Regions from separate parts of the Brevibacillus sp. NSP2.1 genome, predicted to be linked through region 1. Evidence: predicted binding sites of a transcription regulator. Region 1 holds the regulator's gene; each other region holds the start of a gene.
The links. Region 1 encodes CtsR, which represses protease genes until heat stress. Its sites were predicted from a motif close to ATGGTCAATAAAGGTCAAACA; they were not measured.
Positions count from the first base shown of each region.

Region 2: a site for CtsR is predicted at 7,522-7,542, ahead of M655_RS07080 (ATP-dependent Clp protease ATP-binding subunit). Genes of this name have one in related genera too.
Region 3: a site for CtsR is predicted at 3,292-3,312, ahead of clpP (ATP-dependent Clp endopeptidase proteolytic subunit ClpP). Genes of this name have one in related genera too.

Region 1 is NZ_CP048274.1:5,555,218-5,564,878, forward strand. Features, by position in the region: gene radA (DNA repair protein RadA) at 1-63, opposite strand, end outside; gene M655_RS27410 (ATP-dependent Clp protease ATP-binding subunit) at 174-2,624, opposite strand; gene mcsB (protein-arginine kinase McsB) at 2,695-3,765, opposite strand; gene mcsA (protein-arginine kinase activator protein McsA) at 3,786-4,304, opposite strand; gene M655_RS27425 (CtsR family transcriptional regulator) at 4,334-4,798, opposite strand; gene M655_RS27430 (HAD family hydrolase) at 5,056-5,742, opposite strand; gene M655_RS27435 (MGDG synthase family glycosyltransferase) at 5,766-6,896, opposite strand; one part of gene M655_RS27440 (IS3 family transposase) at 7,136-8,028, opposite strand; one part of gene M655_RS27440 (IS3 family transposase) at 8,028-8,286, opposite strand; gene M655_RS27445 (hypothetical protein) at 8,473-8,748, opposite strand; gene M655_RS27450 (hypothetical protein) at 8,798-9,106, shown strand; partial or broken gene M655_RS28420 (IS3 family transposase) at 9,293-9,661, shown strand, end outside.
Region 2 is NZ_CP048274.1:1,434,723-1,444,383, forward strand. Features, by position in the region: gene M655_RS28005 (ABC transporter substrate-binding protein) at 1-673, opposite strand, end outside; gene M655_RS28010 (hypothetical protein) at 663-848, shown strand; partial or broken gene M655_RS28015 (SgrR family transcriptional regulator) at 930-1,193, opposite strand; gene M655_RS07060 (non-ribosomal peptide synthetase) at 1,312-4,725, shown strand; gene M655_RS07065 (immunity protein Imm33 domain-containing protein) at 4,999-5,661, shown strand; gene rbsK (ribokinase) at 5,806-6,708, shown strand; gene M655_RS07075 (PadR family transcriptional regulator) at 6,804-7,355, opposite strand; gene M655_RS07080 (ATP-dependent Clp protease ATP-binding subunit) at 7,614-9,661, shown strand, end outside.
Region 3 is NZ_CP048274.1:703,741-713,401, reverse strand. Features, by position in the region: gene M655_RS03505 (PAS domain-containing sensor histidine kinase) at 1-276, shown strand, start outside; gene M655_RS03500 (DUF4023 domain-containing protein) at 318-455, shown strand; gene M655_RS03495 (branched-chain amino acid ABC transporter substrate-binding protein) at 707-1,921, opposite strand; gene M655_RS03490 (copper amine oxidase N-terminal domain-containing protein) at 2,315-2,779, opposite strand; gene M655_RS03485 (hypothetical protein) at 2,999-3,220, shown strand; gene clpP (ATP-dependent Clp endopeptidase proteolytic subunit ClpP) at 3,352-3,954, shown strand; gene M655_RS03475 (H-type small acid-soluble spore protein) at 4,146-4,325, opposite strand; gene M655_RS03470 (hypothetical protein) at 4,339-4,533, opposite strand; gene M655_RS03465 (HPr family phosphocarrier protein) at 4,656-4,913, opposite strand; gene whiA (DNA-binding protein WhiA) at 4,964-5,911, opposite strand; gene mgfK (gluconeogenesis morphogenetic factor MgfK) at 5,921-6,931, opposite strand; gene rapZ (RNase adapter RapZ) at 7,017-7,898, opposite strand; gene trxB (thioredoxin-disulfide reductase) at 8,136-9,095, opposite strand; gene M655_RS03440 (tetratricopeptide repeat protein) at 9,155-9,661, opposite strand, start outside.

The DNA of each region.
Region 1 (9,661 bases):
CATCCATTTTGGCGATTCATAGCCACATTCTTGACACGCGTATTTCGTTTTATACTTTGCCATAATCGCTACCCTCACTTGGATTTTCTTCTCTACTTTTATCATAGTTGTGCAGCCAAAAAAAGAATACCTCCCAAAACAGGAGGCATTCTTCATGATGCTTTTCGCCCAGCTTACGATTTTGTTTTTTCCAGTCGTTTGACGACCAGTTTGCCTTCTTCGGCCTCGATGTTGACTGTGTCGCCCTTGCTGATGTTGCCCTTGAGCAGTTCTTCCGACAATTTGTCTTCGATATGGCGCTGAATGGCACGACGCAGCGGGCGCGCCCCGTACGCTGGATCGAAGCCTTCTTTTGCCAGCAGCTTTTTGGCATCTTCCGTCAATTGGAAATCAATGCTTTGTTCTTTCAAACGCTTGCGCAGCTCGTCGGTCATCAGCGATACGATTTGCTCGATATGCTCCTGCTCCAAGGAGTGGAACACGATGACTTCGTCGATGCGGTTCAGGAACTCCGGACGGAAGCTCTTTTTCAGCTCATCCATGACTTTGTCCTTCATATCCTGATATTTTTTCTCGGTATCGTTGGTGGTGAAACCGAGTGTCGTGTTTTTCTTAATCATGCTGGCTCCGACGTTGGAGGTCATGATGACGACGGTGTTGCGGAAATCTACGGTACGGCCCTTGGAGTCCGTCAATCGGCCGTCATCGAGCACCTGGAGCAAAATGTTGAAAACATCCGGATGCGCCTTCTCGATCTCATCCAGCAGGATGACGGAGTACGGCTTGCGGCGCACTTTTTCCGTCAACTGGCCGCCTTCGTCAAAGCCGACATACCCTGGAGGAGCCCCTACCAGACGGGCAGTGGAGTGTTTCTCCATGTACTCGGACATGTCGACGCGGATCATGGCGTCCTCGTCTCCAAACAGCGTCTCTGCCACGGCACGGGCCAGTTCGGTTTTCCCCACGCCTGTCGGGCCGAGGAAAATAAACGAACCGATTGGGCGTTTCGGGTCTTTCAGACCGGCACGGGCACGGCGAATCGCGCGGGAGATGGATTTGACCGCTTCGTCCTGACCGATGACGCGATCGTGCAAAATCTCTTCCATTTTCAGGAGGCGCTCTGTTTCCTCTTCCTTCAGCTTCAGAACAGGGATTCCCGTCCAGCTAGCGACGACAGTCGCGATATCCTCTGGCGTCACTTCCATGTTCAACTGGCCTTGGCGTTCTTTCCAGTCTTTTTTCGTTTTGTCCAGTTCTTCGCGAAGCTTCTGTTCCTGATCGCGCAGGGCCGCCGCCTCTTCAAACTCCTGCGATTGCACAGCCGCGTCTTTTTCCTTGCGCACCTCTTCCAAACGGCCTTCCAGCTCTTTGAGGTTTGGCGGAACCGTGAACGATTGCAGGCGCACCTTGGACGCTGCCTCGTCGACGAGGTCAATCGCCTTGTCCGGGAGGAAACGGTCGGTAATGTAACGGTCAGACAGCTTCACTGCCTGCTCGATGGCTTCATCGGTAATTTTTACACGGTGGTGGGCTTCGTAACGGTCACGCAAGCCATGCAGGATGCGAATCGCGTCCTCTGCCGTCGGCTCATCCACCTGAATCGGTTGGAAACGGCGCTCCAGCGCAGCGTCTTTTTCGATGTATTTGCGGTATTCATCGAGCGTGGTTGCCCCGACGCATTGCAGCTCGCCGCGAGCGAGAGCCGGCTTGAGGATGTTGGAGGCGTCAATCGCGCCTTCCGCACCGCCTGCGCCGATGAGTGTATGCAGCTCGTCAATGAACAGGATGATGTTTCCTGCCTGGCGGATTTCATCCATAATTTTTTTCAGGCGGTCTTCGAATTCTCCGCGATATTTGGTGCCCGCCACAACGGTTCCCATGTCGAGCGTCATGACGCGCTTGTCACGCAGCGTCTCCGGAATTTCGTTGTTGACGATTTTTTGCGCGAGACCTTCTGCGATGGCCGTTTTCCCCACACCAGGCTCCCCGATCAGTACCGGGTTGTTTTTGGTGCGCCGGCTCAATACTTGAATTACACGCTCGATTTCTTTTTGACGGCCGATCACAGGGTCCAGTCCGCCATCGCGTGCGATTGCCGTCAGGTCGCGAGCCAATCCGTCCAGCGTAGGCGTATTCGCTGCAGGATTGCCGCCGGAAGGCTGATGCGACGCCATCATTTCCGAGCTGCCCAAAAGCTGCAGCACTTGCTGACGCGCCTTGTTCAAGCTGACGCCGAGGTTGTTCATGATTCTTGCGGCGATGCCTTCGCCTTCGCGGATCAGCCCGAGCAGGATGTGCTCTGTGCCCACATAGGTATGACCCAGTTTGCGCGCTTCGTCCATGGACAGTTCAATTACTTTTTTGGCGCGAGGTGTATAGTTTGGCGTGTAATTACTACCGGACTGCTCTGTTCCGCGTCCGATCAACGACTCCACTTCGCTCTGGATTTTATCGAGTCCAAGTCCGAGCGATTGCAAAGCCTTGGCAGCAATCCCTTCGCCTTCTCGAATCAGTCCCAGCAGTACATGCTCCGTCCCGATATCTTTGTGACCGAGACGCACTGCCTCTTCCAGGGCAAGCGCCAGTACTTTTTGTGCTCGTTCTGTAAAACGTCCAAACATCATATCGTACACCTCCGTATAACCGTGTTTTTCTCTATAGGTTCACTTCTGTTGATGCCTTATGTTTTGCCAATCATGCTGGTCCTGTCGCACTGAGCCTCTCCCGAATCAACCGTGCCCTTCGCTCGTCGCGCTGGTCTGGCGTCAGCTTTTGTCCTGCATGCTGCTGCAGGAAGCCCGGCTGAGTCGTCACCAGCAGCTCGTTCATCACCAGAGGCGATACCCCCGGGATGATGCCAAGGTCAATGCCGAGGCGGACGTCAGAGAGGCGTTGGGCTGCTTCCTTGGACTCCACAGTGCGCGCATACAGCAAAATCCCGTAAGAACGGAAAATGCGGTCTTCCAAAGATATGCGCGTATGCTCCAGCAAATAAGTACGTGCTACGCGTTCCTGCTCAATAATCTGTCTGGCAACGCCGTAGAGGTTGGAGAGAATATCGGTTTCCGACATTCCGAGCGTGACCTGGTTAGACAACTGGAACAGGTTTCCTAGAGCTTCGCTGCCTTCCCCGTAAATTCCTCTAACGACCAGACCAACTTGATTAATCGCCTGCAAAATTCTGCTGATCTGCTGCGTCATCACCAATGCAGGCAAATGCAGCATGACAGAGGCGCGAATCCCCGTACCGACGTTGGTCGGACAGCTCGTGAGGTAGCCTCTCGTCTCATCGAACGCGAAGTTCAGATGCTTCTCGAAAATATCATCTATTTTGGTTCCTATTTCCCATGCTTCATTCAAACGAAACCCTGGCAACAGCACCTGAATCCGAATGTGGTCCTCTTCGTTCACCATAATGCTGACAGACTCGTCAGGACTCAGGAGCACAGCGCCTTTTCTCGATTCCTCCGCCAAGTGCGGACTGATGAGATGCTTTTCCACCAGCACCCGTTTTTCCAGCGGATTGATCTGGTCCATATGGAGAACCTGCAGCGGCTGGCGCTTGCGCATGGCCTCCGATTCGCTCACTTCCGTTACCTTTCTGACGACTTCCTCGCCTTGCGAGTCGGTTGCCAATAACGGAAAAGGGTGCTGGCGCAGGTTTCGGGCGATGCGCAGCCGTGTGCTGATGACGATATCGGAATCAGGACCTTCTCCTTTCATCCAATTGCTCCACGGGTTTTGCATAAACTGCTTTTGTGACATGACCAGCTTACCTCCCCTTGTTACGATTGAGCGATTTTTTGTTCCAGCGCACGGATTCGGTCGCGCATTTCAGCCGCTTTTTCAAACTCTTCGCTGGCGACGTGGTTTTGCAGCGCACGTTTTAGCTGCTCCAGCTCTTTGCGGATTTTCAACTGCCCGCCTGTGCGTTCCGGAACCTTGCCGCTATGCTGCGTATTGCCGTGAATGCGGCGGAACAACGGATCGAGCCGGTCACCCAGGAAGGTGTAGCAATCGCTGCAGCCAAATCGGCCGCTTTTGCTGAACTGGGCATACGTGAGTCCGCATGTTTCGCAGCGGAGCGGCTTGCTGGGCGCAGGCTCGCGTCCGTTTTTTTGCATGGGATCAAATTTTAACAGTCCTGACAGGAGATTGTTGATGCTGAAGTTGTGAAATCCGGTAAAGACGTCCCCTTTTTCGGAAGCGCAATGCTCACAAATATGGTATTCGGTTTTTTCACCATTGACGATTTTCGTCAAATGCAGTGTCGCCGGTCGTTTTCCGCATTCCTCACAGTTCATTACATCCTACCCCCTAACACATGCTTCATTTACTTCAACAAGATAGCCGCAATCATCTGCTTTAAAATATTTGCCCGCAAACGATCCCGTAATTCAGACTCCAGAGTCAAAACATTTCGGGAGGTGGCGATTTTCATCAAGGCTGCTTCTCTGGCGTTGACCAAACCTTCTTCCTGCAGCCTCTCTACAATCGCGTTCCCTACACTCTGCGAGATGCTTTCGCCAATCAGCTCTTCGGTCAGCAATTCCTGCAATCGCGCCTTGCTCACAATCTGCACCTTGCGAATGCGGATATAGCCGCCGCCCCCACGCTTGCTCTCTACAATGTACCCTTTTTGTACCGTAAATCGCGTATTGATGACGTAGTTGATTTGAGACGGCACACATTGAAATAAGTCGGCAAGCTCACTACGCTGGATCTCGATCGAGCCATTGGGACTTTGTGTCAAAATGCCTTTTAAGTGTTGTTCAATGATGTCCGAGATGTTACGCAAGTCATCGCCTCCTATTCCATATGTGTATGTGCTTGCTACTGACTTTGACTATCTTTGACTTTAATTATAATGGGTTTGCGACGCGCTTGCAAGTGATCGATACACTTTCTAGTGTGGGCAAAAGGCGGGCGCTTGAAACCATCCAAAACAGTAACGGCACGACCGTTTTGTCGACGGCAAGCGGCACGTCTCGGCTCATGAATTGTCGAAGCGTTTTATGTTTTATACAGAAAAAACCACTCCTCTAAAGGAATGGTTTATGTCAGTCTTTGCGATTTGGTGTCGATTGCCGGCAAATGATCCAGTAATTGCGGAAACTGCGTAATGACGACATTTGCCCCGTCCAGTTCTCCTGGCTTGGCGAAGCCGAAGTCACATCCGATGGTAAACAGGCCGTTTTTTACTCCTGCCTCTACATCGGAATGGCGGTCGCCTACCATGACCGCCTGTTCTACCTGGTAGTCGGCGATGAGCTTGGCTACCAGATCCACTTTGGAGCGCGTGCGGAACCGTCCCGCCGAGTACAAATCCGTCAGCAACGGATTGAGTGCATACTCCTGGCAGATGGCTTCAATGTACTCCTTCTGTCCGTTGCTCGCGACAAACAGCGGAATCCCCTTGGCGTGGAGCTGTTCCAACGTCTCCCTCACGCCAGGGTACAAATCGGTCACTTTTTCTTTGAGCAAAGCAATTTCGTTTTCCAGCAAAAAAGCATCCGCCGCGCGGACAGCTTCTTCATTTGCGCCTGGCAAAAGCTTTTTCCAGACCTGCTCGACAGTCAGTCCGAGCACGTTGACCAACTCTTCCTCGCTTGGCGTCTCGCCTGCCCACAAGCCTTTTTCTCTCAATCGCTCAAATGTCCGCAAAAAAGCGGGCGTCGACAACTTCTCCGTCTGCAGCAATGTGCCATCCATATCAAAGAAAATGGCAAACGGCATACTCATGCGCTTCCCCCTGTTAGCCCGTTCTACGAACTTTCGTTAGTGGTTGCTTGCAGCATACTCATATCATCCAAAATAAATTCTGCGATGCGCTGGGCGGCATCCGGCTTTGATATTTTTTGCCCCATCCGTCGCATGTAGTCAACTTTTGACGGACTGTGCAACAATTCATCGATAAAGTAAATGAGCTGCTCGGACAAATTGGCGTGTACGGCGCAGCCGTTGTTTAGCAGGAAGTGGCTGTTTCTCTCTTCCTGTCCTGGCAGCGGGTTGTAAATAATCATGGGCACCCTCTTGCTCATCACTTCGGCAGATGTCAGTCCGCCGGATTTGGTGACGATCAAATCGGCAACCTCCAAATACTCATGGAAGTTGTTAATGAATTTGAGGGGGACTACCTCATGACGGTACGTTTTATTCGTCACTTTTTTGTACAGCTTTTCATTGGTTCCGGTCATGACAAATGTTTTCAGCGGAAGGTTGATGGCTTCCAGTCCATCGAGAACTTTTTCCATCGAACCGAGGCCGAGACCTCCCCCGGAGAGAAGGATGCATTTTTGCTCTGGCGCGAGTCCAAGCCTTTGCTTGATCTCATTGGCATCAAGCGGCATGCGGAACTTGCGCATGATCGGAATCCCCATCGGAATGAATTTCTGGTGATCTTGTCGGTAAATGTCGACCAGATAGTACAACTGTTCATGTCCAATGAAGTAATAATTGATGTGATGATTAATCCATGAGGGATGGATCGTATAGTCGGTAATGATCGTGTAGATCGGTTCCGTCCAGTCATTTCTGCCCTTCAGCACAGACAGCATGCAACTGGCAAAAGGATGCGTAGCAATAAAGGCATCCGGTTGAACGCTGTTAATCAGCTTTTTCAGCTTGTTTGCCAACAGCTTGTTCATCAGGACGTTCATATCAAAAAAACGGCTTTTTTCGGTGTTATGGTAAATTCTCCCCCACATTTTCGGCGACAATCTCAGCAGGTTCATGTAACTTTCCAACAAAATCTTGTGAAATGTAGGACTGATATATTCCAACGTATCAATTATCATGGAGGTGCAACCATTCTCAGCCAGGCTTTCCTGCATCGCTCTCGCTGCCTGATTATGACCGTTACCGATGGAAGCGGAAAAGATTAGAATTTTTTTCATGCCTATTCTCCTTCATAACCTTGCCTCGCCTACTCCAACGCCTGGATCAGGTACCTTATCATGTTAGTCTACCCCGAGACCGCTCTGCAAGAGGGAACTTGTCGGTCATTCGGCCTAACTTGTCGACAAAAAATTCACTAGCAATTGTGAAGCACGAAGCCTGTCTGGTCGTGTAAAAACAAAAGCCTCCTTACCCTGGTCATAGCCCCGTCAAGTAGACACTAAAAAAAGACGCTATCTTAAGCGGCGATCGATTCCCGGTATTGGACTGGGGAGAGGTCGCCGAGTTTTTTCTGGAACCGTTCTGTATTGTAGAATTCGATGTATTCAGCGATCAGTTTGCGAGCGTGAGCTATATCTCTTGGTTTCTCCAGATACAACTTTTCCGTCTTCAGGTGTGAAAAAAACGATTCAACACAAGCGTTGTCGAAGCAGTTCCCCCGTCTGGAATGGCTTCCGGTTAGCCCTTGTTCTTGCAACAGATTTGCGTATGTCTTGGTAGTGTACTGGAATCCTTGGTCGGAGTGCAGGATCGCATCTCCATTACCCAGTTGCTTCACCGTAGACAGCACAAGATCAAGATCGTTTCTCTCCGACACTTCCCAAGCAACCGTTTCGTTATTATACAGATCCAGGACCACGGACAGATAAATGAAGTCATCGACGACTCGAATATAGGTAATATCGGTTACATATTTCTTTCTAGCCTCGTCCGCAGCGAACTGGCGATTAAGGACATTGTTGAACACGATGGAGGGCTTGCGGCCGGCAAATGGACGCTTTTTGCGGATCACTGAGCGGATGCCCAATTCTCGCATCAGTCGGCGAACTTTCTTCGTATTTACTTGTAGTCCCTCTTTGCGTAGAGCCGTGCGCATTCGTTTATACCCAAAGTATGGGCGAATGCGGTGAATTGCCAGTATATGTTCCTTTAGGTCGGCATCCTGCTCCACACGTACCTTACGAACCTTCTCCGTCGCCTTCCACTTGTAGTAGCCCGCCCGGGAGACCTCCGCTATTTCGCATAGCATGACCACAGCGTACTTGCGACTCATTTCTTCGATCGTCCTAAACCGGGTTTGCTTATCCAACTTCCCTCCCCGTGTAGATTTGGATTGAGCTTTTTTAGGTATTCGACCTGCGCTTTCAAGTAGTTGTTCTCTTCCTCTAGACTGCTGAAATACTTCTTGATCCATCGCCCTCTATAGTCTTCAAACGTTTCACCGTTTTGCCGTTTCTGTACCCACTCCCGAATCTGCGTCTTACTTTTAATGCCTAATTTCTCCATTATCATTGGGTAGCTCCAATGCTCCTCAACCCGCAAACGTACTGATTCGCTCTTCGTTGCTTCGTCATATTGCTGCTGTTTTTGCCCTTTACGTGGCGACATAAGAAAATCCCCTCCGGTCAACAGTGTTGATCTCATCATACCATGAGGTCTTTTTTCACTGTCTACCATGAGGGGATAATACCAAAGCGGCTCCCCCACTCCCGGCTTTTTAAGCGGAAGCGCCAATGTCTTTTGGCGCATGGTGAAACCCAAGCAGGAGTGGGAGGACGAAGCGAGGCGAAGAAATCAAAGTACTTTGGCTGAACCTTCGATTACATTCAGGGTGACGGGCGCTGTCTCTTCCGCTTCGTCTGTGGCGGCGGCTGCTTCCGGCGGAGGGGCGTCGGGAATGATGGCGGCAATGCGGTTGAGCGGGATGAGAATACAACTGCCGTAGCTTCCGTCAAGCTTCAGCTCGATGATGCCGTCGTCGACTCTTGTGAGCTGCCCCACCCGGTAAGGGCGGCTGTCTGGTCCCCAATCGGACGTGAGAATGACTTCGACTGTCCTGTTTTGCCTCATGCATTTGTACAGCTCTTTTCGCAGCCCTTCCACGCCCGAGCAGGAAAGCGTGGAAGGGCTGCGAAAAGAGCTGTACAAATGCATGAGGCAAAACAGGACAGTCGAAGTCATTCTCACGTCCGATTGGGGACCAGACAGCCGCCCTTACCGGGTGGGGCAGCTCACAAGAGTCGACGACGGCATCATCGAGCTGAAGCTTGACGGAAGCTACGGCAGTTGTATTCTCATCCCGCTCAACCGCATTGCCGCCATCATTCCCGACGCCCCTCCGCCGGAAGCAGCCGCCGCCACAGACGAAGCGGAAGAGACAGCGCCCGTCACCCTGAATGTAATCGAAGGTTCAGCCAAAGTACTTTGATTTCTTCGCCTCGCTTCGTCCTCCCACTCCTGCTTGGGTTTCACCATGCGCCAAAAGACATTGGCGCTTCCGCTTAAAAAGCCGGGAGTGGGGGAGCCGCTTTGGTATTATCCCCTCATGGTAGACAGTGAAAAAAGACCTCATGGTATGATGAGATCAACACTGTTGACCGGAGGGGATTTTCTTATGCCGCCACGTAAAGGGCAAAAACAGCAGCAATATGACGAAGCAACGAAGAGCGAAGCAGTACGTTTGCGGGTTGAGGAGCATTGGAGCTACCCAATGATAATGGAGAAATTAGGAATTAAAAGTAAGACGCAGATTCGGGAGTGGGTACAGAAACGGCAAAACGGTGAAACGTTTGAAGACTATAGAGGGCGATGGATCAAGAAGTATTTCAGCAGTCTAGAGGAAGAGAACAACTACTTGAAAGCGCAGGTCGAATACCTAAAAAAGCTCAATCCAAATCTACACGGGGAGGGAAGTTGGATAAGCAAACCCGGTTTAGGACGATCGAAGAAATGAGTCGCAAGTACGCTGTGGTCATGCTATGCG
Region 2 (9,661 bases), 1.5 Mb from region 1:
GCGCCTGGCGAAACTTCGGGTGGTTTTGCGGGCCTGTCTGCCACTGGTTGAAGATGAGCAGGTTGCAGCAGGAAAACAGCGTCTCCAGATCACACCAGTCGCTGCTGGCGCGAACGGCTGCCTCCCGCAATGCCTCCGCCTTCGCCGCCGCTTCGTGCGACATCATGACAGCGGTCCAGTCCGGCTCCCGCAGGCTGCCTGTTTCCAGGTCGGGGAACAGCAGAATTTCCACGCGGTCGAGCTGCGGTCTGCCCTGAAAATGAGCCGGGAACGCCTCCAAAATACAAATCCCTTCGTCGAGGCGGACCAGTTGGAACGGGCCGGTGCCAACCGGATTTTTCCCAAACGTCTCCGCCGCCTCCTGGACGATCTCCTCTGGAACGATGCTGGCAGGAGGGGCCGCAAGCAGGCGCAAAAACAAGTAATTCGGCTCCTGCAGCACGATCCGCACCGTTCTGGCATCGACCGCCCCGATCTGTTCGATTCCCCGGAACATCCAGCTCGCTTCGTACAAGTCCGGGTTTGCGCGCAGCCGTTCCAGGGAAAACACGACATCGCGCGCGGACAGCTCCCGGCCGTGATGAAAAAGGATGTTTTTCTTCAAGTGAAACGTCCATTCCCGGTGGTCGGCGCTGTGCTCCCAGGAATGGGCGAGTGCTCGGATGAATCGCACGGCTGTCCGCGTCGTACTGAACGAGCGTATTGAACAACTGTCCGACCAAATGCGCGTCGAAGTGGTAATACAGCTTTCCGGGGTCCAGCGTGACAATCGTGCGGTAGACGGGGAAGCGCAACACGTCCTGATAGCGGTTCGCCTCGTTCAACGTGCAATACCCGAGTCCTGCTGACAGCCATTCCATGAACTGTTCTTTGACGGCAGGCTTGCCGAAGCGGTTCAATAGTTCCATCGCTTCCTTGACGTCGCCTTGCTCCATGCGCTGCTTCCCTTCCTGCAGCAAAATCGCATCGGCATCGGCGACAAACGTCAGGACGGAGGCATGGCCACGGCCGCGGCCGGACTGCCACTCGATCCAGTTTAATTCAGCCAGCTTGCGCACGATCAGCTTGGCGTTGCGAGGCGTGCAGTGCCAAAGCCCGCTCAGCTTTTCAATCGTGACGGGGAACGGCTTTGCCGTTGCTTCTTGTTGAAAAAACTGGCGCAGCTTTAAAAAATAAAGAACGGTAACGTACAAAGCCCCCCTTCCTGTGCAAAAAGGTGACAGAACTCACGCAAAGCTTACCCTTTTTACCCTCTGTCGGATCAATATACTGAAGATAACACGACAGACCAAAAACAGGAATGGGGAAGCGGTGTACGCGGCCGTCCTGGTCGTGTTCATGCTCCTGTTCAAGCAAGAGCTGCGCGAGCGTTCGACCTCTGTAACGATGCGCGAAATGGCGCGGATCGTCTTCACCGACAAAGTGTTCCTCAACTTGCTGCTCGGCAACCTGTTTGTAGCCGGAGCCTACTCGCACCTGGATACGACGCTTGCGCAGTACATCGGCCACGACCGGATCGAGGAGATGCTCGTCACCTATTTGGACGGCATCCCGGAAGTGTGCCTGTCCAGCTTGCGTCTGGCGCTGCTCTCCGGCGACTGGATTCCGCTGACGCTGCCCGATCAGATGGCAAAACGTCTGCCGTTTGCCCAGACGGTCAGCATGGGCGGTGCCACGGAAGCGGCGATCTGGTCTATTTACCATCTGTACAAAGGACTTTTGCCAAACTGGCGCAGCATCCCGTACGGACGTCCTCTCGCCAACCAGGGCTTCCGGGTGCTCGACTCGCAACTGCGCGATTGCCCCGTGTGGGTAACGGGCGAGCTGTACATTACCGGACACGGCCTGGCCCAAGGGTACGTGGGCGACGAGAAGCTGTCGGCAGAGCGCTTTTTCCTGCATCCGGCAGATGGACAGCGGCTCTATCGCACAGGAGATTTGGGCCGCTATACGCCGGGCGGCGAAATCGAGTTTTTGGGCCGCGAAGACAACCAGGTCAAAATTCGCGGCCACCGCATCGAGCTGGGGGAAATCGAATCAGCGCTACTCAAGCATCCGGCAGTAGCCGCAGCAGGCGTCGTGCTGGATGAGGCGAGCGACGAGCCGGCTTTGCTCGGAATCGTGGAGACGGCCCGCAAAAAGGACCGTGACCGCACAGCCGAAGCGGCCGAATTTGCGCAACTGACGAGCGGTATCGGCGAGGCGGCAGGGGAGATCGCGGCGCACATCAGCGCCCGGCAAATCGAAGAAGCGATGGCCAGCCTGGATCGGGCCGTGCTCCATTCGATGCTGCGCGCGCTGCAAACGCTCGGATTTTTTGCAAAAGGCCAGGCGCAATCGCTGGAAGAAGTGCTGCAAGCGGGGAGCATCCTGCCGAAATACCACTGGCTGGCGCGGCGCTGGGTGGCGAAGCTCGCCGAAGCGGGCATGCTGACCGAGCAGGCGAAAGGGCAGTACCGCAGCGAGCTTGCCGTAGATGACGAGCTTGTCCGCGAGAACTGGACAGAGGCAGAGGCGATCTGGACGAACATGCTGGGGACGGCAGGATTTACCGCCTACGTCCGCAAAAACGCCGAGAAGCTGCCGGAGCTGCTCGGCGGCCAGGAGGACCCGGTAGCGCTCCTGTTCCCGGAGGGCAAATTCGACCACGTCCATACGCTGTATATCGAGCACATCATGGCGAACTACCTGAACAAATGCATGTGCCTGCTTTTACAGCGCATCGCCGAAAAGCAAGGGAGCAAGCCGCTGCGGATTTTGGAGGTCGGAGCCGGAACCGGAGCGACGACAGGACATGTCCTCAAGGCGCTCGAAGGCTACCCGATCGAATACGTCTTTACCGATGTGGCCACGTTTTTCATTCCGGGCGCCAAACAGCGCTTTGCCCAGTATCCGCACGTAAGCTTCGGCGTCTTTGACGTCGACCAGGACTACCGCGCCCAAGGCTTTGCGCCGAACAGCTTCGACGTCGTGCTGGCAGCCGGGGTACTGGAAAATGCCCGCGACATCCCGGCGAGCATGCGCAGGCTGCGGGAGCTGATTCGCCCGGGCGGCTGGTTCGTCTTCACCGAGCCGACTATCGAGCATTTGTGGATTTTGGCCTCGCAGGCGTTCATGATGATGGAGCCGGGAGACGAGCTGCGCCTGGAGACGTCCTACCTCGATCGTCACGACTGGCTGCGCCAGCTTCAGGAAGAGGAAAACGAGCCGCTGCTGCTGCTGCCGCAAGAGGACGACAAGCTGACCGCGCTCGGGTTCCACCTGTTTGCCAAACGGATGAAGCAGGAGCGCCTGGCAGTGGAGGCGACGGAGCTGGAAGCGTTTTTGGCCGGACAGGTGCCTGCCTACATGCTGCCTCAGCACTTGCAAGTAGTCGATGCGCTGCCGTTGACCGGAAACGGCAAGGTAGACCGGCGCACCTTGGCAAAATGGCGTCCTGCTGCCAACGGGACACAGGTGGCGGCGGCTTTCGTCGAGGAAGGACTGGACGCGCTGGAAACAGAGCTTGCCCGGCTGTGGGCGGAAGCGCTCGGCCTGGCTGGCATCGGCAAGTCGCAAAGCTTTTACGAACATGGCGCCGACTCGCTCATCATGGCGCAGGTGGCAGGAAAGTTGCGCGACAAGCTGGCGGAGGACCCGGAGCACGAAGCGATTCCGTTCGACGCCCTGCTGCGGCAAATGCTGAACTACCCGACCGTCGCCGATCTGGCCGAGTTCATCCGCTCGCGCAGACAAGTTACGGAGCGCGAGAGCGTAGCTGTGTGGCCCGGCAAGCAGGACGGCTCCAGCAATGCCGTACTGATTCCGTACGGCAGCGCGCAGGAAGGGCCGCTCCGCGTCGTGTTCCACGCCGTTTTGGGCACGATGGACATTTTCCGGCCTCTGCTTTTGCACCTCCAAGCGCAAAAAACGGGCAGCATCGTAGGGGTGGCAATTGCCGATATGGAAAAATACTGCTCACTGGAGCCGTCCGAGCTGATCGAGACTGTGGCTGACGACTACGCCGAATGCCTGCTGGCAGGCGGCCACAGCGAAATGCAGTTGATCGGCTACTCCCTCGGCGGCCTGATTGCCGTCGAGGTCGCCAGACGACTGATGGAGCGAGGGATTCAGGTCGTCGATCTCGTGCTGATCGACATTCCGCCGATCTTCACCGAAGTGGATGACGATCTGCTCGTCGAAACGCTGTTTGTGCCCAACCTGAACATCACGCTGGCGCAGGCAGGCTTTGGGCAGGTCGATGAAAATGACCTGGCGCGCGGCGTCATGAAGCTGGTTGAACAGCATGGGGACTGCATCCCGCAAGGCGCCGCCGTGACCATCGGCGGAGACGCGGGGCTGGATCGGGTCGGAGAGCTGTTCCGCAACATGGCGGCTGTCAGCAAACGGGAGCGCTTCGCGGCTTACGTCTGCGCGAAAGCCAAGGCAACCGGGGAAGAGATGCCGATCGAGATGGCGGAAGGCTTGTGCCAGGTGTTCCGCCAAAGCTTCAAGGCCGCCCGTTATACGCCGCTGCCGTACATGGGCGACATCCGCTTCCTGTTGGCGAGCGAGCCGTTCTTGTTCCTGCCGCGCACGGATGATACGACTCTCGCATTCTGGCAAGATGTGTGCCTGGGCGAGCTGGAAGTGACGACGATCGCAGGAAACCACTTCAGTTGCATGGTCGAGCCGAATGCAAGCAAGCTGGCGCAACTGCTGGCAGCGCCGTTCACGCAAAAATAAACGCCCGCAACCTCGGGAAATGAAGAGCGACAATGCGTCTTGAGAGGGATGGCTCCGCTGTGCGTGCTAAAAAAAGCAGGACAGCAGGAAGCATCCCTCTTCTTTTTTTCGGAAGGCAGACGCTACCGGGCAGCTTTTTTCCTGCTTTGGTCCCAGGGGGAAAAGGCTGCGCTGCCTGGGCATTCGTGGTACCCTATTGCCAACGAGTCAACCAATTCCGCTCCAGCAACGATTTTGTCGGCCCAAGCGGGCGAATGAGAAAGGATGGTACCGATGAGCCATAGCGACTCCCCGATCAAAGAGCAGTCGCCCCTCTGTCAACGCACCAAACAGATCGGCAACAGAACCTTCGTCGTGACCTGCCGGGAGTTTCTGGCAAAGCAGGCCGATTTTTTGCTCGATCTGTTTGCGGATGTGGAAAACGAGAGCGGGCCGCTGCGAAACGGCGCGAAAATTCAAGTAGGCTGGACAATTTTAATTGTCAATGAACGAGAGGGACACGAAGGACAAATGGAAATTGTCGCACCGGACTACGACACGAATCCGTTTACAGAAACAAACCGCGACTTGTCCGTGTCCCTCTACGTCCAGATGGCGCAAAACCACTGTCTGCAAACGTTGCAGCTCGCAGGAGAAACCGCGCTGTTCCAGGACAAGATCGTGGTGGCAAAAGGGGCGCTAGAAGAGGAGCACGTCTATTTGCAGCGCGCCGAACAAGCAGAAGCAGGCGACTCCGGCTGGTATCTCGGGCCTGTACAGGGCGAGGTGGACAGCGACGGGCTGGAATCGTACTACATTTTCCAACTGCTAAAACGCCGTCCCTCTCTTTTGCAGGCGTTGGCGCTGCCGTGCGGCTACATCGCCGTGCTCAAGGGTGACCAGATTGAGGCGGTGCTGGACGAACATGACGAAAACGTGTGGCCGACGCTGCACTAGAAGCGGCCAGGATACCGACAACGTTTGCAACGACGCACCAGCGCGTAAATGGGCTACTGGCGGTCTTTATTGAAGCCAGCAAATGGTGATGTTATCATGGGTGGGGAAAAAGCGAGCACGAAGAGACAGGGGAGGTAGCACGTTGTGAAAATCGCAGTAGTAGGAAGCATCAATATGGATCTCGTCTCCCACGTCCACCATCTGCCCAAGGCAGGAGAAACGATTTCCAGTCATGACTTCCGGCTGATTCCAGGCGGCAAAGGGGCCAATCAGGCAGTGGCCGCCGCGCGTCTCGGCGCACACGTTTCCATGATCGGGATGGTGGGCGAAGACGAGAACGGGAGCAAGATGCTGAACAGCTTGACAGAGGCGCGCGTTCACGTGGAAGGAATCAAACGCTCGGGGACGACGGGCATGGCTTTTATCAATGTGAGCGATGACGGGGAAAACAACATTGTGCTCGTCCCGGGAGCCAATGCGCAAATGAGCGTGGAGCACATCGAGCAGAACCTGTCCATTCTTGTGGAGAGCGACGTCGTGCTGCTGCAACTGGAAATTCCGCTTCCCGTAGTGGAGTACGTCGTGAAAAAGGGGTCCGGACTCGGCAAGCTGGTTATTTTGAATCCGGCTCCGGCGCAGGCGCTGTCACCTGAGCTGCTGCAGTACGTCCACACGTTGACGCCAAACGAGACAGAGCTTGCGAGCTTGAGCGGCATGCCGACTGCTACGCTTTCAGAAGTCGAGGCGGCGGCGAAAAAGCTCTTGGCAAGCGGGCCCAAGCGGGTTATCGTGACGCTGGGCGAAAAAGGCGCTCTGCTGGTGACCCCAGACGGGGCGACGCACGTCCCTGCTTGCCGGGTAGAGCCTGTGGACACGACGGCGGCTGGCGATTCGTTTACCGCGGCTTTTGCCGTCGGGATCGCCAAAGGGATGCCGGAAGCAGAAGCGGCGGCATTCGCCAGCAGAGTGGCGGCGATCGTCGTGACCAGACGCGGGGCGCAGCCGTCCCTCCCGACGCTTGCGGAAGTAGAGGCGCACGCGTTTTAAGGAAACCACAATTCATGCAGACCAAACGAAAAAGCAAACGGTTTTTGGAGCGAACAGTTCCAAAGGCTCGTTTGCTTTTTGCTTTTCCTTGTTCGTTATCCGCGCTTTTGCAACAGCTCCAGAACCCATTCGCACCAGGCGATGTCTTCTTTCATCCGCCGCGCTCCCCACGAGAGCAAAATGTACTCGCCAAACGCCGGATGGTCCGGGTGGTCGGGCGGGTGGGGATGGTCGACAGCATCAGCCTGGTACTCCTGAATGTAGTGCTCGTACATGTCCAGATGCTCGCGGCATTGCTGGATGCGCTCGACAAACATCGTCGCAGCGGCATTTTCATCAGCGAGCCCGAGGCAGTACGTTTTCAGGACCAGCTCGTCCCGGACGACAGGCTCTGCTGCCGGCTCACTGAGCCAGACTTGCAGCGCGATCTGCCCTTTTTCTGTAATCGAATACACTTTTTTATCAGGACGATCCGTCTGGTGGATGCGAGTGAACTCCAGGTAGCCCTCCTGTTCCAGCTTGGCCAGCAGCGGGTAAATCTGGCTGTGCTTGGCCTGCCAAAATGGTTGAAGCTGGAGCATCAAATCGTAGCCAGAACTGGGCGTGCGGGCGACCAGCCCCAGGAGTCCATACGCGAGTGTGTTCAAGTGAAAAGCCTCCTGACTTTTACGAATCTCAAGATCATTATAGGAAGGGTTTTTCGGCGAGGCAATAGCGAACCTGCGTCCTGCTTAGCTTTTCCCAAGCTTATGTGCAAAATCCAAAGAAACCCTCTTGAAAGTCAAAGAAGGTCAAACTATAATAAAGTCATCGAAGGTCAGAGAAGGTCAAACGACACTGAACCTTCCGGGAATCAAAACGTGCACGTCAACATTCCAAAATAAACATTTTGGGGGTATGAAAACATGCAATGCGAAATCTGCAAACAACGACAAGCAACTGTTTCCGTTCATATACAAGTGCAAAACAACCGGCAAGCCTACCAGCTTTGCAAGGAATGCCACGCCAAGCTGGGCAGCAAAATGGGAATCGGCATGGGCATGGGCTTCACTCCGTTTTCCTCCTTCTCCGCTCTGGACGAGTTCCTGCAAGGCTTCGCCCAGGCGCAAGCGAAGGGCGGCAAGCCTAAAGCGCAAGAGCCGCAAGCACCGGACCGCGGCGGCATTCTCGACGAGCTGGGCCGCAATTTGAACGATGCGGCGCGCGCCGGGCTGATCGATCCGGTGATCGGACGCGACCAGGAAATCGAGCGCGTCATCGAGATTTTGAACCGCCGCAACAAAAACAACCCGGTTCTGATCGGGGAGCCAGGGGTAGGGAAGACGGCGATTGCGGAAGGACTGGCGCTGCGCATTACCGAAGGGCAAGTGCCTGCCAAGCTGAAAAACAAGCAGGTGTACGTGCTGGACGTTGCTTCGCTGGTAGCGGGCACAGGGATTCGCGGGCAGTTCGAGGAAAAGATGAAGCAAGTCATCGCCGAGCTGCAAGCGCGTAAAAACGTCATTTTGTTCGTCGATGAAATTCACCTGCTGGTAGGCGCTGGCTCTGCGGAAGGCTCCATGGACGCAGGCAACATCCTCAAGCCTGCCCTGGCGCGCGGCGAGTTGCAGTTGATCGGGGCTACCACATTGAAAGAGTACCGCATCATCGAAAAAGACGCTGCGCTGGAGCGCCGCCTGCAGCCAGTGATGGTCAAAGAGCCAACAGTGGAAGCCGCCATCGAAATTTTGCAAGGGCTGCGTCCGAAGTACGAGGCGTTCCACCAAGTCTCCTACTCCGACGAAGTGATCCGGGCTTGCGTGGAATACTCGCACCGCTACATTCAGGACCGTTTCCTGCCTGACAAGGCGATTGACCTGATGGATGAAGCGGGCTCGCGCCTGAACCTGCGTTCGTCCGGGGCAGACACCGCCCACCTGCATGAGCGGCTGGCGCAAATCAACCAGGAGAAAAAAGCCGCGACCGAGCAAGAAAACTACGAGCAAGCAGCCCGCCTGCGCGACGAGGAAGCAGAAATTCTCGCCAAGCTCGATCAACTGGATGGAGCGGCCAATCGCGTGCAGGTCGAAGTGGCAGACATTCAGGAGATGATCGAGCAAAAGACAGGCATTCCGGTCCGCAAGCTGCAAAGCGACGAGCAAGAGCGGATGAAAAATTTGGCGGCGCATCTCGAAGCCAAAGTGATCGGCCAGTCCGAAGCCGTCAAACAGGTCGCCAAGGCGATTCGCCGCAGCCGCGCCGGACTGAAGCCGAAAAACAGACCGATTGCCTCCTTCCTGTTCGTCGGGCCGACTGGCGTAGGGAAAACCGAGCTGTCCAAGGCGCTCGCCGAGGAGCTGTTCGGTACGCGCGATTCGATGATCCGTCTCGACATGAGCGAGTACATGGAGAAGCATTCCGTCTCCAAGCTGATCGGTTCGCCACCAGGGTATGTGGGCCACGAGGAAGCAGGGCAGTTGACCGAGCGCGTGCGCCGCAACCCGTACAGCATCATTTTGCTCGATGAGATTGAAAAGGCACACCCTGACGTCATGCACATGTTCCTGCAAATTTTGGAGGACGGCCGCTTGACAGACAGCCAGGGCCGCACCGTGAACTTCAAGGAAACCGTCATTATCGCGACGAGCAACGCGGGTGTGACCGAGCGCAAAATCTCCGTCGGCTTCGGAGCAGAGTCGCCTAAGCCTGGCACCGTGCTCGACTCGCTGGGCGCGTACTTCAAGCCGGAATTTTTGAACCGCTTCGACTCGATCATTTCTTTCGCTCATCTGGAAAAACACGATCTGGTCAAAATCGTCGAGCTGCTGCTGCAAGATGTCATGGCAAATCTGAAAGAGCAAGGCATGGAGCTTGCCGTTACAGACGCCGCCAAGGAAAAGCTGGCAGAGCTGGGCTACAACCCCGCATTCGGGGCGCGTCCGCTGCGCCGTGTCATTTCGCAGTACGTAGAGGA
Region 3 (9,661 bases), 790 kb from region 1:
CACGGCGAGATCATGCTAGCCACCAGCGCAAAGGCCGATCAGGAGGTACTGATTACGATCGCGGACAACGGCTGCGGAATACCGGAAGAGCTGATTCCGAAGCTGGGCGATCCTTTTTTCACTACAAAGGAAAACGGAACCGGCCTGGGCCTGATGATTAGCAGCAAAATCATCAAAGACCACGGAGGCCACCTGGAAATCGCCAGCAAACGCAATGAGGGCACGACTGTAAAAATTACGCTCCCGATTGCGCACGAGCAAAAAGGGCCATCCTAAAAAGGCGTCAAGCCAAACAGCGTGGAAGATGGAGGTGCCCTATGGACTTTACCAAAATGAGCACGAGCGAGTTCGTCGCCAAAATTCGCGAATCGCAGGCGAAAAATCTGAGAAGCCGCAAGCACCAAGGCTACGGCCACCCGGAAAAACGGCTGCCGAGCAAGCAAGGAATCTGGTAAGATCGCAAAAGCCCACCCAGGAGCGTCAAGCTCGCTTGGGTGGGCTTTTTGCTTTTCGCTTATTGCGGGTCTTGCTTGTTCAGGTTGCGATCTCGTTCGGACTTTTGCTTCTGGGTATCCTGGGTCTTGCTGCTGTGCCCTTGATTGCCGCCGTTTTTCGTATTGCGATTGTTTGACATGCGAATGCCTCCTTCTAGCTGGTCTTCGTGCCAAACGTAGTATGTCCCAAACGGCTCGTTCCTACCGACCGATTACTTCGCTTCGCCGATGTAAACTTTTTTCCCGTCTTCGTATTTGTACACGTAGACGGACGCGAACTCGTTGTCGCCTTTGTCGTTGAAGGTCACGTTTACGAATTTGCCTTTGTAGTCTTTTGTTTTGTGCACGGCTTCCAGCACTTGCTCACGGGTTGGCTTTTTGCCGCCGTTCGCTTTGATCGCTTCTTCCAGACCGTTGAGCATTACGCCCATGGAATCATAACCGAAAGATGTGAAGATCCCCACTTTGTTGCCAGTCGATTTTTCGAAGTCTTCGATCCATTTCTTGCCTTCTTCTGTAGCGCCTACGTCACCGACAGTCGAGGTGAAGACGACGTTGTTCGCATTTTCAGCGCCGGCGATTTTCACCAGGTCAGCGGAGTCGTAGCCGTCTCCACCCATGAAGATGCCTTTGAAGCCTTTTTCGCGCGCCTGCTTGACGATGATACCAGCATCGGAGTAGTAGCCGCCGAAGTAGATCATTTCCGGATTTTTCGACACGATCTGGTTGATGACCGCGCTGTAATCTTTCTCGCCTGCGGTTACGCCTTCGAAGCCGACGATTTGCACGCCGTCTGCTTCAAACTGCTTTTTCACTTCTTCCGCAAGACCTTGGCCGTAAGCAGCCTTGTCGTGCATGATGAACGCCGATTTTACACCGAGCTGGTTTTTCGCGTAGATGGCTGCCTTGGAGCCTTGCTGGTCATCACGCGCACAGATGCGGTGTACGATCTTTTTGCCTTGCTCAGTCAGGTCAGAACCTGTTGCGGATGGAGATACCATCACGAGCTTTTCTTGATCGTATTGGGCAGCGGCAGTAATCGAGGCACCAGTTGTTGCGTGGCCGACGACACCTACCACATCAGGGTTGGAAATCAACATTTGGGCGACGGCTACCCCTTGTTTCGGGTCAGCCTGGTCGTCTTGTGCGGAAAGCTGTACGTCAAAGCCGAGCGCCTTGAACGCCTCCTGCTTTTCCTTCAGGGCGTATTCCGCACCTGCTTTGGCTGTGCTTCCATAATCGGAATATTGGCCGGACATCGGACCGACTACGGCGATAACCAGCTTCTCCCCTGCTCCGCCGCCACTGGTGCTTCCGCCTCCGCTGTTCGATTGTGGGGCGCTGGATTGACCGCCGCCGCAACCTGCAAGCAATGTCCCCAGTGCTACCGTAGCAGCCAGAATTGACAGTGATTTCTGTTTTTTCATAGCAAAACATCCCCCTCTTTATTTACGAACAAACTATGATGCACTCTTTCATTGTAGGATATTTTAGAAAATTTGCAATAGAAATGATAATATTTCTCCTGTTTTATTGCCTTGGTTTATATTTCCGTGCAGTATATTTTCAGAAAATTAAATAAAAACAACCACATCCCGCAAGAGTGGTCGTTTTTATGGAAAAATATTATTACTCTTTGTATTTTTGGGAATACGCTTTGCACGTAACGTATATGGCCAATACTACAAAGCCAACCAGCATCGCTACACTGGCAAACGTGGTTCCTTGCATGAGTGTAAGTCCCCTCTCGATTGCGCCTGCTTTTTCTCTATTATACGAGAAGCGCGAAGGCAATCACAACGGAGGAATCATCCAAAAGGTTACGAATTGATCTCGGTTGTCAGCTTGTAGGTGAGTGTTTTCGCATCGTAAGTCACTTTGGCACCCAGCTCTTGTGCGATGTACACCAATGGTACCAGCACAGCTCCGGTAGTTGCACGCGGCGGGTTCGGCACGCGGATTTCCTTGCCGTTTTTGTAAGCAAACGTGCTGTTTTCATACATGCGCAGGCCGTACTTGTTATCTTTGGAAACCAGAAGCGATTTGGTCATGGTATCCCATGCTGCTGCGCCTCCGAGTGCCAATGCCAACGTACTTGCGTTTACATAAGCCACTCCGTTTTCAGTTACGATGTCTTGAGGAAACGGCAGCTCTTTGCCATTCAGCTCAACTTTGATTTTCAGTTGTTGCTGTGCAGGTGCCTGTTGGGCAAAAGCAGCAGTCGCTGCAACACTTCCTGTCAGCAAAGCGGCTGTAAGCATCAATGTGGAAAACTTGCGAAGCATACTAAACACCCCTCGATTTTTATGAAATGAATTCCAATTTTATCATTTTCGACACATATCTGCTTTTTCCTCTTTTTCATTCCATACTTTTCCTATGTTAACGAGACGCCAAATATGCCAAAACTATGGAAATCAGGCGTGCTATCCCGCGAACAAATGTTTTGTGCACAACCTGTTGATAAAACTGTGGATAACTTTGTTTGAACGGAGGAAGCTCTCATGGCGAGCGATCGTTTTTTTCTGATTTACCAGGAAGCCAGCGATGAAGAATGTTTGCTGACCATCCAGCCGTACAAAAATCAGCAGGAGCTGGCAGAGGCCATCAATCAGCTTTCGGCCAAGCAGGTGGAGGAATATACGATCATCAAGGGCAAAAAGATGAAGGCGACGCTCAAGCTGGCTGTCGACCTGACGGAAGCAGACGACGCGGAAGAAGAATGAATGCTTTCCTTTTGCCATAGGTTTAGGGAGAGGCAAAATGGCAAACATGGTAGTGAGGGCGTGCACTTATGTGTTTGACCTTCATTGACCTTTGGTGTATGATAATCTTACAAAGAGAGGAGGAAGACGAGATGCACATGAATTTGATTCCAACTGTCATTGAACAGACCAACCGCGGTGAACGTGCTTACGATATTTATTCGCGCCTGCTCAAAGACCGCATCATCTTTCTGGGAACCCCCATCAATGACACGGTAGCCAACATTGTGGTGGCCCAACTGTTGTTCCTTCAGGCGGAAGATCCGGAGAAAGACATTCATCTGTACATAAACAGTCCTGGCGGTTCCATCACTGCCGGAATGGCGATTTACGATACGATGCACTTCATCAAGCCAGACGTCTCCACCATTTGTATCGGAATGGCCGCTTCGATGGGCGCTTTCCTGCTCGCTGCCGGAACAAAAGGCAAACGCTATGCGCTGCCAAACAGCGAAGTGATGATTCACCAGCCATTGGGCGGTGCACAAGGTCAGGCAAGCGATATCGAAATCGCGGCGAAACGCATTTTGAAAATGCGCGACCACCTGAACACCATCCTGGCTGAGCGTACAGGACAGCCGCTGGAGCGCATCCAGAAGGATACGGATCGCGACAACTTCCTCTCTGCCCAAGAAGCAGTAGAGTACGGATTGATCGACAAAGTCATTACTTCCGAGCCTTCTTCGAAAAAGTAACGTCTGCGTCAAAAAACACTCGTGCCCATCGAATTGTTGGCACGAGTGTTTTTTTATAGGGCGCTGTATGTGCCTCGGTGGTCCCCTGTCGGCACGCCCTTATCATTCGCTGACAAAGCAGCCGTGAAAACGCCAGGACGTCCCGCGCTCGGCTTGCCAGCTACGCTTTTGTTTCGTTTGCGAGGGTAGACTTAGACTTCTTCCAACTGACTGACGTACACAGTCAAGCTGTTGCCGGGGTTTCTTTCCTGATGAATGCGCGCGGTAGACGTCCTCTCGTCAACTGCATCGATCCACACCGACTCGCCTTGGTATTCTACCTTGATTTTTTCAGGAGAATAAAGAATAGCCTGCGCTCTTGTCAGATCCATAGGTTCTTCCCTCTTATCGCTCGTCGTCTAAGGCTTGCTGCGCGGAGCTTGCCCCTGTCATCGTATCCACGCTCGTTTCCTCGATCAAGCCGTTCTGATCGGAAACGATTCCGCCTCCAAGTCCTTCATTTATCATCCGGTCGATGTCCATGTCGTATGCATCCCGACCTTCGTTGCAGCTATCCCGACACGTGTCACGATTGCTCATGAGTCATTCCTCCTTTATTGCGCTCTACATTGTTTAGCAATACCCTGCGCCACGCAAAATGATGCATGGACGCAAAAAAAGACACCCCCGATTAAGGGACAGTGTCTTTCGTCCATCGTTTTCTACTCTTCTTTGCTTACCAGATTGGAAAGGCTCGAAACTGCCTGGGAGGCATCCGGCCCTTCTGCCAAGATGGTAATCTCCGTTCCCGAGCTGATGGCGAGGCTCATGATACCCATGATGCTTTTCGCGTTGACCTTTTTGTTGCCTTTTTCTACGAATACTTCCGATACAAAACGGTTGGCCTCTTGTACGAAAAAGGCAGCCGGACGAGCCTGCAAACCGGTCTTCAACTGAACCACAACCTGCTGTTGAACCATGAATGGACCTCCTAACCTTGTAGACTATTATCCTTTAGTATATCATGCATCTACAACGAAAGATTTTGTTTTTCACGTATTTTGTCAGCGATTTCGTTAATTTTTCGCAAGCGGTGATTAATTCCCGATTTGCTGACAACTCCGCTTGGGACCATTTCCCCCAGTTCTTTCAAATTGATGTCGGGGTGTGCCACACGAAGTTCGGCTACCTCACGCAGACGTCTGGGCAAGTTCTCCAGCCCGATTTCCTGGTCGATGAGCTGAATGTTTTCCATTTGTCTTGTGGCAGCGTTTACCGTTTTGTTGATGTTGGCAATCTCGCAATTGTGCAAACGGTTCACAGAGTTGCGCATGTCCTTTACGATCCGGACGTCCTCAAAATACAACAGAGCCTGGTGTGCTCCGATCAGGCTCAAAAACTCCGTGATTTTCTCGCCTTCTTTAATGTAGAGGACGTACCCCTTTTTCCGCTCGATGCACTTGGCATTTAGTTTATACCGATTGGCGATCTTGGTCAATGCTTCGCAAAAATCCTGATAGGAGGTGAATATCTCCAGATGATAGCTGGATGCCTCCGGATGGTTGACCGAACCGCCTGCCAGAAAAGCACCGCGCAGGTAGGCAGCCCGGCAGCACGACTTTTTCACAATCTCGGGAGCGATCCCGGGTACGAACGACAGGCTGCTGTCCATGATCGCCAGGTCTTGCAAAATTTCATTGGCCTGGTTAGGTATTCGCACGATGTAGACGTTGTTCTTTTTCAGCCGCATCTTTTTGCGAACGAGCAGCTCGCAGTGCGTCTGAAACAGCTTTTTAATCAAGGTGTAAATCCTTCTGGCAATCGCCGCATTTTCCGTCGTCACATCCAGCACCAGGCGTCCTGCTCCGAACTGCAAGCTCCCGTTCATACGGATCAAGGCAGACAATTCGGCCTTGCTACAGCAGTCGGCGCCCTCCATCATGGTCAGTTCTTTTTTGGTATGCGCGGCGAATGACATCGAACCTCACTACTCCTTCTCTATCTTCAGCACCCTCCGTCTGCGCTTGACGAGTGAAACGACTTGCTTGCTCACGGCATGCGCATCGTGACGCAGGTAACCATCCTCAAATGTAACCAACGGCTTTGCGACAATATGCAAGCCGAGCTGACGCAGCTTTTTCAGGTCACAGGGGACAGGAGCCGCTCCTTTCTCCGCGTATTTTTCCAACACGTGGTTCGGCAGCTCGGCTGAATTGACAATGATCGTATCCAGAAATGATTCTTTTACATGATCGTACATGACCTGCACATGCTTCGAGGCGGTGAAACCGTCCGTCTCTCCTGGCTGTGTCATTACGTTGCAAATATAAATCTTCGGGGCCGTTGAGCGCTTGATCGCAGCAAACAGACCGCGCACCAGCAAATTGGGCAGTATGCTCGTGTACAAACTGCCCGGTCCAATCAAAATGGCATCCGCCTCAGCAATGGCCAAAAGCGCCTCGCTCAGCGGCACAGCGTCTGCCGGATCAAGGAAAACCCGTCTGATTTCCTTGCCTGTCAGCGGTATTTGGGATTCTCCGATCACGATTGAGCCATCCGTCATTTCGGCTTTCAGACGAATGGATTGCGTGGACGCAGGCAGCACATCTCCACGCACCGCCAAAACTCCGCTCAATGTTTTGACTGCGGTGACAAAATCTCCCGTGATTTCGTTCATTGCGGCAAGTAATAGATTTCCCAAATTATGCCCTGCTAATCCCGTGCCTGAGGAAAAACGGTACTGCATGACTTTTTCCATCAACGGCTCCGTATCGGCCAAAGCAGTCAGCACATTGCGAATATCTCCGGGCGGCAGCATATCCATTTCCTCGCGCAGACGTCCCGAGCTTCCCCCATCGTCTGCTACGGTTACAATCGCTGTAATATGCACCGGCTCATGCTTCAAACCGCGCAAAAGGACGGACAGACCCGTTCCTCCGCCAATGACGACAATTCGTAATGGCCTTGACTGCAGCCTCCCCATTCCCTTAGTAGGCATATGTCACCTCATTATTTCTGATACAAATAAACAGGTGGCGTTCTCTTGCGGATGACCTAACGTTTTTCTTCCTGCCATCCTATGCTCACTTGTTCTTTTCCATGTCTCGATGACTGACGCGGATGGTAAAATCTTTTCCGAAGGTCTGGCCCAGATGCTCTGCAATCGCGACCGAGCGGTGTTTTCCGCCCGTACAGCCGATTCCGATCACAAGCTGGCTTTTGCCTTCGCGCTGGTAATGAGGCAAGGTGTACGCCAAAAAGTCCGTCAGCTTCTCGATGAACTCTTTGGTTTCCTTGTGCTTCATCACGTAATCAGCCACCTCTGGATCGCATCCGGTCTTGGGCCGCAACTCGTCTACATAATGCGGATTCGGCAAAAACCGGACATCAAACATCAAGTCCGCGTCAATCGGCGTACCGTATTTAAAGCCAAACGACAATACATTGATCGTAAGGGGTGATCCTTGTTGTGCGTATTGGTTGATGATTTTTTCCCGAAGCTGCGCTGGCTTCATTTGACTCGTATCGATAATCTGATGCGCCCAGCCCTTCATTTCCTGCAACAGACGGCGCTCAGCATGAATTCCTTCCAGAGGGGAACCGTTCGGTGAAAGCGGATGTCTGCGACGAGTTTCCTTGTAACGGGAAACCAGCGTTTGGTCGTTCGCATCGAGGTAGAGGATGTGATACGACAATCCCTCCATCTGATCCAGGCTCTCGATCGTCACGGAGAGACTTTCGAAAAACTCCCGTCCACGCAAGTCGATCACCAAAGCGACACGCTCAATACTCCCGCCAGACTGTTTGACCAACTCGGCAAATTTGGGAATCAGTACTGGGGGCAGGTTGTCAACGCAAAAATAACCCAGGTCCTCCAAGCTTTGTACAGCAACTGTTTTTCCCGCACCTGACATTCCGGTAATAATCAGGAGATTAATGGCCTTGTCGTTTCCCAATTCCGTCACGCAACTCGCCTCCTACGATTCTGACAATAGCATACCATACTCGCGCCCCTATTCGCACCTTTTTGGGCGCTTCCCCACTTTTCCCAGCTTTCGTTTCCGCTCGCGAACAAGCTGTTTTTGGACAAAAAAAGATGCGCGACTGAAATGCCAGCCACGCAACAATGTTTATATAGATAAGGGGGTCAATTCATTGTCTTTATCTTACCCTTGAATTATTTCACTCATGTTACAAGCACGTTAAGAGATTGTGACATTTTGTTCCTTTAGCTTTTCGTTCAGCTCTTCCACGTAGTGTTGAGCCGATTGGGCCGCAATGGAACCGTCTCCGGTTGCTGTCACGACCTGGCGCAGCATTTTTTCCCGAACGTCACCGGCTGCGAACACGCCTTTTACTTTGGTGTGCATTTTTTCGTCGGTGAGGATGTACCCTGCGTCATTGGTAATGCCCAACGAACGCACGCTTTCGGTCAACGGGTCCATACCTACGTAGATGAACACGCCGTCTGTCGCAAACTCTCGCTGCTCGCCAGTCTTGGTGTTTTCCAGGAGGACGGACTGCACTTTGCCTTCTCCGCGAATTTCTTTTACAGCGGAATCCCAGATCACTTCGATCTTTTCGTTTTCAAAAGCGCGTTTTTGCAAGATTTTTTGCGCGCGGAACTGATCGCGACGGTGGACGATCGTCACTTTGGAAGCGAAGCGGGTAAGGAAAACGGCTTCCTCTACCGCGGAGTCGCCGCCGCCTACGACAACCAGCTCTTTGTTGCGGAAGAAAGCGCCATCGCACACAGCGCAGTAGGAAACGCCGCGGCCGGACAGCTCTTTTTCCCCTGGCACTCCGAGCAAGCGATGCTCGGCACCTGTTGCAACGATTACCGCTTTGGCCAAGTATTCCTTGTCCCCAGTGATTACGCGTTTGTACGGTTCTTCATCGCGAATTTCCTTGATCTCGCCGTAGGCGTACTCTGCACCGAACTGCTGCGCATGCTCGAACATTTTGGTGGAGAGGTCAGGACCGAGAATGGAAGTGAAGCCTGGATAGTTTTCGATTTCCTCCGTATTGGCCATCTGGCCGCCAGGAATACCTCTCTCCAGCATCAGAGTGCTCATGTTGGCGCGGGAAGTATATACAGCAGCCGTCATACCAGCAGGGCCGGCTCCGGCGATGATAACGTCATAAACTTTTTGCTCGCTCATATCTGTTGCCTCCTCGTCTGACACGCTTCTTTTATTTAAAATTATTATAATGTAATAATCTATTTAAAATCAAGTGTCGACAATACTTTGACGCATTTTGCTACGGTTGCCGTGGAGATCCCGTATTTCTCGGCCAGATACGCTTGCGATTTTTTGTTGTTCCCTATTGTTCCGTATACATATTCTAATGCAGCGATCCATGCAACTGCTTTCCGCACTTGTACTTGGCTTTGTGCGTATTTCTGATGCTTTTCCCAGACGCGCAGGCACCATTCTCCGGCCTCTTGCTGTCCTTCTGCGAGCAGGTAGCGGTGAATCCCTTCTTCTACGCTCATCTCAGCCTGAACGGCACTGCTTTGGTGCCCTTTTACAGCCGATTTGGGCGCATCCTCGGGCATGGCCGCTCCCATGTCTGCCAGCGCCAGCAGAGCCAGCTTTTGCAGTTGGGGATTGTCGGTCTGGTAGTAAAATTGGCGAACAGCGTGCTCAGCCTCATCATCGCCAATCAACGACAAAGTTTGCAGAACGGCAAATTTGACTTCGTCGCGTCCATGCTGCAAGGCCCA